Regions from separate parts of the Haloleucobacter ellipsoideus genome, predicted to be linked through region 2. Evidence: riboswitches for the same ligand, from Rfam matches in the RefSeq annotation. Region 2 holds a riboswitch; each other region holds the start of a gene.
The links. A riboswitch is a leader RNA that binds a small molecule or an ion and turns the genes downstream of it on or off. The one in region 2 is predicted to bind thiamine pyrophosphate.
Positions count from the first base shown of each region.

Region 1: another riboswitch for thiamine pyrophosphate. It lies ahead of ACT6QG_RS05640 (TenA family protein); the one in region 2 lies ahead of thiC (phosphomethylpyrimidine synthase ThiC).
Region 3: another riboswitch for thiamine pyrophosphate. It lies ahead of thiO (glycine oxidase ThiO); the one in region 2 lies ahead of thiC (phosphomethylpyrimidine synthase ThiC).

Region 1 covers NZ_JBQWAR010000017.1:67,023-70,273, reverse strand. The annotation lists gene ACT6QG_RS05650 (TonB-dependent siderophore receptor) at 1-331, opposite strand, end outside; gene ACT6QG_RS05645 (helix-turn-helix domain-containing protein) at 600-1,481, shown strand; TPP riboswitch at 1,600-1,714, shown strand; gene ACT6QG_RS05640 (TenA family protein) at 1,768-2,415, shown strand; gene ACT6QG_RS05635 (TenA family protein) at 2,418-3,080, shown strand; gene ACT6QG_RS05630 (GMC family oxidoreductase) at 3,160-3,251, opposite strand, start outside.
Region 2 covers NZ_JBQWAR010000008.1:16,976-20,226, forward strand. The annotation lists gene ACT6QG_RS00485 (tellurite resistance TerB family protein) at 1-140, opposite strand, end outside; gene ACT6QG_RS00490 (thymidylate synthase) at 234-1,028, opposite strand; TPP riboswitch at 1,176-1,311, shown strand; gene thiC (phosphomethylpyrimidine synthase ThiC) at 1,436-3,251, shown strand, end outside.
Region 3 covers NZ_JBQWAR010000021.1:245,815-249,065, reverse strand. The annotation lists gene ACT6QG_RS15585 (thiazole synthase) at 1-313, opposite strand, end outside; gene thiS (sulfur carrier protein ThiS) at 332-538, opposite strand; gene thiO (glycine oxidase ThiO) at 551-1,744, opposite strand; TPP riboswitch at 1,736-1,829, opposite strand; gene holA (DNA polymerase III subunit delta) at 1,884-2,912, opposite strand; gene lptE (LPS assembly lipoprotein LptE) at 2,916-3,251, opposite strand, start outside.

The sequences.
Region 1 (3,251 bases), on a different contig from region 2:
TCTGCACGCCGCGCACGTCCATCTGATCCCGCGTGACCACGGAAACGGACTGCGGAATTTCAATCAGCGGCGTTTCGGTCTTGGAGCCGGCCTGCGTGATGCGCGCGACAAAGCCATCGACAGGGCCGGTCGCGGTTTCGCCCGCGCCCTCCACATCGACCTGCTGAAGCTCGATGACATTGCCATTCTGATCGACCGCCTGCCCGGCAGACTGCGCCATGGCCGGCCCGGATATCATCGCCGCGCCCACAACTGCCCCCATGGCAACGCCACAGAACAGCACAGACCTGTGCAGCAAGTGCCTGTCTAGCGGATCGCCGATCTTGTTCATGTCATCACCTGCACGCCATTGCGCTCAATTAAGAACTATTAAAAAGTAACAGTCTGGTCTTGCAGACGTCGACTACTGCCCTCATAGCAATGGCTTGTGCGAACGGATTGTCTGTTCCTCTTGCGCTTTGACAATTTTTGTCATGATATTGCATCGGATTTCCATATTGAACAGGCCTTGTGCCTGAAATGGACCGCTTCAAAACTACTCTGGGCAGGACACGGCACGCGCAACCGGATGGAGGCGCGCAACGCAGAGAATGCAGCACATGACCTTTCAACCGCGCATGACCTCCTCGATTGAAGGCATCACAATCCTTGAGGATTTGCGCTGGCGGCGCTGGAACGGCGTGGTTGCGGATGTGTGGCATGTACACTGCGCGGCCGGTGCGCGCGGGGAATATATCTCGCACGATGCCCGCCTGTTTGTCGTGCTCGACCAGAGCGAAACGGGCACCCAGGTACGACTGACCGGGCCGGATACCAATCTCAGCGCCAGCCGCGCGCCCCGCCACATGAGCTTCGTGCCCGCCGGCATGCCGCTCTGGTCCCGCATCGAGAAACCGGGCCAGTTGCGCCATCTCGACCTGCATTTCGATATTGACACCCTCTCCCGCCGCCTTGGCGAGGATCTCGATGAGGATGTGCTCTCCACTCCCCGGCTCGATTTCACTGACAACCGCATCCATGGCCTTGCCCGCCTGATCGCGCAGGAGTGCATGGAGCCGGACAGCCGCCATGACCTGTATGGTGACGGGCTGATGCTGGCCCTGTTCATTGACCTTATGAAACTGGGCCCCACCCCGTCCTCGCGCCGTTCCGCTCTCTCCCCCCGGCAGCTCAAGCGGGTACAGGGCTTCATCGAGGACAACTGCATGCGCAACATCCGCATGCAGGAACTGGCGGAACTGACAGAGCTGTCGCAGTCCTATTTCAGCCATGCCTTCAAGGCCGCCACCGGCCTGCCGCCGCACCAGTGGCACATGAAAGTGCGGATGAAGCGCGTGCAGGACATGTTGACGCGCGAAGAGCTTTCGCTGGCAGATATCGCGGCATCCGCCGGCTTTGCCGATCAGGCCCACTTCACCCGCGCCTTCCGCCGCGCCTGCGGCATAACGCCGGCGGCATGGCGGCGGACCCACCGGGGCTGACCCGTCCTTCAGCTTGCGAATGGCCGGGAATCCCAGAAAAATCAGCATTCTGGAACCATTCTCCAAAGCCCGGGTCAAACGTGCGGCGGGTGACAAAGCCCGGGCGATTGCCTACAACAGCCAGACCAAGGGGAGCCCTGCCAAGGGGCTGAGAGACCGCTGGCCCTGCAGCGCGGTGACCCTTCGCACCTGATCCGGATCATGCCGGCGAAGGGATGGGGTTTTTCAGCCAGCCCGGCTTTCTCCCGCCTTCTCGTCGGCCTCACCTTGCTGAGGAAGGAAAACCATGAGCGCGCGCTTCACCGAAACCCTGAGACAGGACAATGCGCAGCTGTGGGCGCAGGCGGTGGACCACCGCTTCGTGCGGGAACTGCTCGACGGCTCCATCGCCAACCCTGTCATGGCACGCTATCTGGTGCAGGATCACCGCTTTCTGGACAGTTTCCTCACCCTGCTGGGCGCCGCCATGGCAACGGCGGACAGTTTCGAGGCGCGGCTGCGCTTTGGCCGCTTTGCCGGCATGGTTTCCAGTGAGGAAAACACCTATTTCCTGCGCGCGTTCGAGGCGCTGGGCGTGGATGAGGCCACCCGGAACAACACACCCGACACCGCACCCACCGCCGGTTTCAAGGCCATCATGCAGGAAGCCGCCACCACCCGCTCCTATGCTGCGGTGCTCTCCGTCCTGAATGTGGCGGAAGGGCTGTATCTGGACTGGGCGGTGAAGGCGAAGCAGCCCCTGCCCGCCAGCTTTGTACATGCCGAATGGATCATCCTGCATGACAACCCGGACTTCCGCGCTTTCGTCGCCTTCCTGCGCGATGAGCTGGACCGGGTGGGGCCGGCGGAGGCTGATGTGAGCCACGATTTCTTCCGCCGTGCTGTCCGTCTGGAGCGTGATTTCTTCGATGCAGCCTATGAGGGCGAGAACTAGACATGGACATTTTCGACCGTCTGAAAGCCGCGGCGGCGGATGACTGGCGCAGCTATGTGGACCATTCCTTCGTCCGCCAATTGGGTGCGGGCACCCTGCCGCAGGACGCCTTCCGCACATATCTGGTGCAGGACTATCTGTTCCTCATCCAGTTCTCCCGCGCCTGGGCGCTGGCGGCCTACAAGAGCCGCACGCTTGAGGATATCCGCGCGGCGCAGGCGGCCCTTGAAGGCATATTGAACGAAACGGAGCTGCATGTGCGCCTGTGCGGGCGCTGGGGGCTTTCCCCGGCCGATATTGCCGCTGCGCCCGAGCATCAGGCCACCATTGCCTATACCCGCTATGTGCTGGATTGCGGGGCGGCCGGAGACCTGCTCGAACTGCATGTGGCGCTGGCTCCCTGCGTCATCGGCTATGCCGAGATTGGCAATGCGCTCACCGCCAATGGACGCGAATTGCCGGGAGATCATCCCTATCGGGAATGGATTCTTGAATATGCGGGTGAGGCCTATCAGGGTGTGGCCTCTGCCGCGCGCCGCCATCTGGATCAACTGGCCGCCCGCTCCATGACAGAACAGCGCTTCAGCGAACTGGCCGCGATCTTCGCCAAGGCCACGCGACTGGAGGCGGACTTCTGGCAAATGGGGCTGGATCTGGGCCGCTGACAACGACGGACCACTGAAAACAGAAAGGCCACACCGGGGCAACGGCGCGGCCTTTTTCTTCATCCACCTGCCCCATGCCTCAGCTTCTGGCATCCTCCAGAATCATCTGCGCGGCCTTTTCGGCAATCATCAGGGTGGGGGAGTTGGTGTTGCCGGAGGTGATGGTCGGCA
Region 2 (3,251 bases):
CCGCCGCCGAGCACCTGCCCCAGCACATCACCCAGCGCACCGGGCAGGCCATTGGCAGAATTCGCCTGCCCGTTCCTTACGCCGCCATTGCTCAGCGCCGCACCAAGCAACTGACCCAAAAGGCTTCCCGCGTTGGACATCGAATTCTCCTCAGAGTCGGTTCATCGTTGTGCCAGCTTGACACATCTTCATGACAAGAGCACGCCCGGAGAAAGACGTAGAGGCAGAAAGAACTACACTGCCACAGGCGCACGAATAGCCGGCTCCGGGTCATAGTCTTCTATCGAGATGTCCCCGAAGCGGAATGCGAACAGGTCATCCACGGCGGGATTGAGCCGGAGACGGGGCAAGGCGCGGGGCTGACGCTGGAGCTGCAGGCGCGCCTGTTCCAGATGATTGCTATAGAGATGGGCGTCGCCCAGCGTGTGGATGAAATCCCCCACCTTCAGCCCGGTCACCTGCGCCACCATGTGGGTGAGCAGAGCGTAGGACGCGATATTGAAGGGCACACCCAGAAACACATCGGCCGAGCGCTGGTAGAGCTGGCAGGAAAGCCGGCCTTCCGCCACCGCGAACTGGAACAGGCAATGGCAGGGCGGCAGCGCCATTTTGGGCACATCCGCCGGGTTCCATGCCGTGACGATCAGGCGGCGGCTATCGGGATTGGTGCGAATCTGCGCCACCACATCGGCGATCTGGTCGATCACCCCGCCATCAGGCTTCGGCCAGGAGCGCCACTGGTGCCCGTAAACCGGGCCGAGATCGCCCTTCTCATCCGCCCACTCATCCCAGATGCTGACGCCATTTTCCCGCAGATAGCGCACATTGGTATCGCCGGCGAGAAACCACAGCAGCTCATGAATGATGGAGCGCAGATGCAGCTTCTTCGTTGTCACCAGCGGGAAGCCCCGGGACAGATCAAACCGCATCTGGTGCCCGAAGATGGAGAAGGTTCCGGTGCCGGTGCGGTCATCCTTGCGCACGCCCTCATCGAGAATACGGCGCATCAAGTCGAGATATTGCTGCATGGTGAGGCAGAACCTGAAAAACAGATGTGCGGCCGGGGCCGCCTGCCCTCCCTTAGCACTTTTCCGCCATCTCCTGCTAATATGCGCGTTTCATGCATCCGCCATCTGTCAGGCGTTGACTTTCTCTTCCGCTTCAGCCCACACTCGCATTGTTCCAAGGGGGGTCCCGAGATGGGGCTGAGATTTCGCATCGCCTGAACGCCATATGGCTTTCCGGCACCGCGTTGACCCTTCGAACCTGATCCGGGTCATACCGGCGAAGGGATCGGAACCCGCGCGGCTTTGCGAACTGTGTCCCCGGCACCGTTGCGCGTCTGTCGTGCCCGCCTCCTGTAGCTTGAATCCCGGCTCTCACTTTGCCCGCCGCGCGGCCTGTCCGCGCGAGCCAGCTTGTAGGAGAACCGCAAGTGCTTGATGAAGCCTCCACCTCGTCGCTCAAAGTGACGACTGGCCCCCTGCCCCAGTCCCGCAAGGTGTATCTGGAAACCGGCCGCCCGGATGTCCGCGTGGCGATGCGCGAGATCTCGATTTCTGATCCGGAGGAAAAGCCGCTGCGTGTCTATGACACCTCCGGCCCCTATACCGATCCTGGGGCGGTCATCGACCTGACCAAGGGCCTGCCCCAGTTGCGCGCGAAATGGATTCGCGAGCGCGGGGATGTTGAGGAAGTGGAAGGCCGGGCCATTCGCCCGGAAGATAACGGGCTGAAGGCGGGGCAGGAATCCGCCCTGCCGCAGTTCAACCTTGAGGGGCGCAAGCCCCTGCGTGCCAGACCCGGCAAGCGCCCCACCCAGATGGCCTATGCCCGGGCCGGCATCATCACCCCGGAAATGGAATATGTGGCCGCCCGCGAGAATCTCGCGGCAGCCAATGGTGGCGCGCATCCCCGCCACCGGGCGATGGGACTGGGCGCGGCCATTCCCGCCGAGATCACCCCGGAATTCGTGCGCGAGGAAGTGGCCCGTGGCCGTGCCATCATTCCCGCCAATATCAACCATCCTGAAATCGAGCCGATGGCGATTGGCCGGAACTTCCTTGTGAAGATCAATGCCAATATCGGCAATTCCGCCGTCACCTCGGGCGTGGCGGAAGAGGTGGACAAGCTGGTCTGGTCCACCCGCTGGGGTGCCGATACGGTGATGGACCTGTCCACGGGCAAGAACATCCACACCATCCGCGAATGGATCATCCGCAACTCCCCGGTGCCGATCGGTACCGTGCCGATCTATCAGGCGCTGGAGAAGGTGAACGGCGTTGCCGAGGACCTGAACTGGGAAGTCTTCCGCGATACGGTGATCGAGCAGGCCGAGCAGGGCGTGGACTATATGACCGTCCATGCCGGCGTGCGCCTGCCCTTCGTGCCGCTGACGGCAGACCGGGTGACCGGCATCGTCTCGCGCGGGGGCTCCATCATGGCCAAGTGGTGTCTGGCCCACCACAAGGAGAGCTTCCTGTACGAGAATTTCGAGGAGCTGTGCGAAATTCTCGCGGCTTATGACATCTCCTTCTCGCTCGGCGACGGCCTGCGCCCCGGCTCCATTGCCGATGCCAATGATGCCGCGCAGTTCGCCGAGCTGGAGACGCTGGGCGAGCTGACCGAAATTGCCTGGAAGCATGATTGCCAGGTGATGATTGAAGGCCCCGGCCATGTGCCGCTCCACCTCATTCGCGAGAATGTGGAGAAGCAGCTCAAGGTGTGTCACGAGGCACCCTTCTATACGCTTGGCCCGCTCGTGACGGACATCTCCCCCGGTTATGACCATATCTCCTCCGCCATCGGCGCGGCGATGATCGGCTGGTTTGGCACGGCCATGCTGTGCTACGTCACGCCGAAGGAACATCTGGGCCTGCCGGATCGGGATGATGTGAAAACCGGCGTGATCTCCTACAAGATCGCGGCCCATGCAGCCGATCTGGCCAAGGGCCACCCGGCCGCACGCATCCGGGACGATGCCCTCTCCCGCGCCCGCTTCACCTTCCGCTGGCGTGACCAGTTCGCAATCTCTCTGGACCCTGAGACCGCCGAGCGCTTCCATGATGAAACGCTCCCTGCGGAAGGCGCCAAGGTGGCGCATTTCTGTTCCATGTGCGGACCGAAATTCTGCTCCATGAAGATCTCGCAGGAGCTGAAGATCGAGGCCGGCGACATTGCCCGGGCCGAGGCGGACAATGTGGCGGCAAAGGGCATGGCAGACATGGCCCAGCGCTTCCGCGAGAGCGGCA
Region 3 (3,251 bases), on a different contig from region 2:
CGATCACCTCCAGCTTCACCCAGTCCGTCTCCAGCGCCTCGCGGGCAAGTTCCGCGGTGAGGATGGCGTCCTTCGCGGTCTGGCAGCCGGCGGTATTGGGCAGGATATGCACCCGGCCGGTGAGAAGATCCGTCAGGCTCTCCTCATAGCCGGAGAGGGAGATGCGGCGGATGGAGGCTGTCGCCATCTGCGCTCCCGAAGCCTCCAGCGCATCCAGAAACACCTGCTGGTTGGGATAGCCCGCCGTGCCCAGAAACAGGCGGGAATTGAAGGTCCGCCCGGCAATCACGAGCGGGTCGTTCTGCGTGCTCACGTTTTGTCCTGCCCTGTCTCAACCGCCCTGGCGGGCCGTAATGATCTCGATTTCATCGCCATTCTTCAGTCGGGTCTCGCGCCATGTCCGGCGCGGCACCACGGCGCTGTTCAGCGCCACGGCGATGCCCTTCTGGTCCAGCGACATGCCCTTCAGCTCAAGCAGCTCTGCCACCGTGGCCACCTGAAGCTGCTCTTCGGCTCCATTCACCTTCAGCGACACCATTTCACATTCCCTTCACACGCATTCCGCCGCGGCCGGCCGGTTGAAACGGGCCGCGCCAAAGGGCTGCACCACATCATCCAGCACGCCATCCAGCACGAAACGGGCAATGGCCTGCGCCGTGACCGGCAGCAGCAGAATGCCATTGCGATGGTGGCCCGTGGCATAGACCAGCCCGTCCACCTCCGCGCTTGGCCCCAATATGGGGGCATCATCCCGGCTGCCCGGGCGGAAGCCGACCCATTGCTCGATGATCGGCAGTTCCTCGATGGTGGGCAGCACACGCCAGGCATGGGTCAGCAGGGCCAGCTGCCCGCCGGCCGTGATCTGCGTGTCAAAGCCCTTCTCCTCCGTCGTCGCGCCCAGAATGAGGCGGCCATCACGACGCGGGGTGAGATAGATGCCCGGCCCCCAGACCACATGGTTCAGCAGGGGGGCCTCAGGGTCCATCTGCACCGCCAGCATCTGCCCCTTGACCGGGCGCACGGGCAATGCGGGCGCGGGGGCAATCTCCACGCCCCGGCTCCATGCCCCGGCCGCCAGCACCACCACATCCGCCGCAACCTGCCGTTCCCCGGCAATGATGCCGCGCACCCGGCCCCCTTCCGTCTCCACCCGGCTCACCGGGCAATGCTCATGCAGTGCCACGCCGGCCTTCCCGAGGGCCGCCTTCAGGGCGATCACCACCTTGCGGTTATCGACCTGATGATCCTCAAGCGTGAGAATGGCCCCGGAAAGGCGCGTGGCCAGATGCGGCTCACGGCGACGGGCCTCGGCCGGATTGAGCCACTCCACCGGCAGCCCCAGCGCCTGCTGAAGCGTATAGAGGTGGCGCAGCTTCGCGCCATCATCCGCAGTCAGCCCCACGGTGATGATGCCCTCGGTGCGCAGATCGACGCTTTCGCCGGAGGCGGCTTCCAGATCCGCCGCAAATTGCGGCCACAGCTTCTGGCTGGCGCGGTTCAGATCCAGCAACCGCTCCTCACCCGGCTCCACTTCCGCGCAGGCGGCCAGCATGCCGGCCGCTGCATGGCTGGCGCCCTGGCCGGCCACGCCGGCATCGAAGATTTCCACCGCACAGCCAGCCTGGGCCAGACGCCAGCCGATGGACAAGCCCATGACCCCGGCTCCGACAATGGCGACACGCGGACGCGCCTTCCGGGCGGAGAGGGGGGACGATATTGAATGGGACGACAAGCTGGCGCTCATCGGCAACCTCCCTACGCTGGCATGATCCAGACAGGTTCGATGGGTATGATCTCAGCCGCGCGGTGCGGCACCCCAGGCCGAAACCGCATTATCTCATGTCATGATGGCTGGCGGCAAGGGCAGTCTTGCCGCAGAGGCGCTAGACGCGGCGGTGGGCCGCCTGTTGCGCCACCTGCAGGACTGTGCGCTCGCAAATCGCGGGGGCGAGAGCGGCATTGCGACGGGCGGCAAGAATGGCCTCATCCACCGCCAGCATGGCCTTCAGGCACCGCTCCGCACCAAAGGCGCGCAAGGCCTTCTCGATTTTGGGGCGGCGGGAAAAGTGGATCTGCGGGCGCGCTTTCTCCACCACCCGGTCCGCACTCAGGCCGCCTTCCATCTGCAATGCCATGTGGTGAAGCGCGGAAAGCCCGCGCAAAAGGGCACCCAGCACCGCATCCGGCCGGGTGGCAGCGCCAAAGGCCTTTGCCAGCGCCACCACCGCGCCTTTCGTGTCACCGGAAAGGGCCGAGTCGACGACATCATCCAGCGCAAGGGCGGAGGCATCACCGATGATGACGCGCACATCCTCCAGCGTCACGCGGCCATTGCCCATGGCATAAAGGGCCAGCTTGGCGATTTCCCCGCGCGAGGCCAGCCTGTCCCCCCCGATGAGGGAGACGAGAAGCTCGCGCGCATCCCGGTCTATGGTCAGGCCGGCTTCCGCCAGCATGCTGTCCACCAGCCGGGCAAGGTCACGCTGGGTATCGGCATAGCAGGCGATGGCGAGCGCGTTGGAAGCGGATTCGCACAGATTGCGCAGGGGCGCGCCCCGCTTGAGGTCTGCGGCCTCCACCACCACCAGCGCACCGGGCGGCCCCTCCAGCACGGGCTTGAGCGCCGGCACGATATTGCGCGCGCCAGCCCGAACCCGGATGACCCGTTCGCCGCCAAACAGGCCGATGGTGCTGGTTTCGTCAATCAGCCGGCGCGGATCGGCTGACAGCTCATCCCCCTCCAGACGCACAAGGGCGAAGGGATCGCTGGCATCCGTCACGACAGCGCGCACCAGCGCATCGGCGCGCTCACGCACAAGGCCGATATCCGGGCCGAAAAGGAGCACGACATTCTTGCCCGGATCACGCCGGGCAAGAACCGCCTCGGCATCGCCGGGGCGCACGGCAACCATGGGCTATTTGCCCGTAGGCGCCGGGCGCAGGAAATAGCCGACGAGCTGGGTCTTGATCGCCTCGGTCACGATACGCGCGGCACGGATTTCCGCATCCTGCGATGCACTGTAATTGGCGAAGCGCTGATAGCTGGCATCAATGGTGGCCGTGCCATTGGCCGTACCCTTCACCAGCGGAATCTTCTTGTCATCATCCGCCCGCACCAGTCTCCATTCCGCCTTGAGACGGATGATCTCGTTCTCGGGCAGGCCGGAGCGCTTGTTGACGATGGCGCTCGACTTGGAGGGGGTGACCTTGACGAAGAGCTGGAGCGGCCCATCCTCAGGGTTCGACCCACC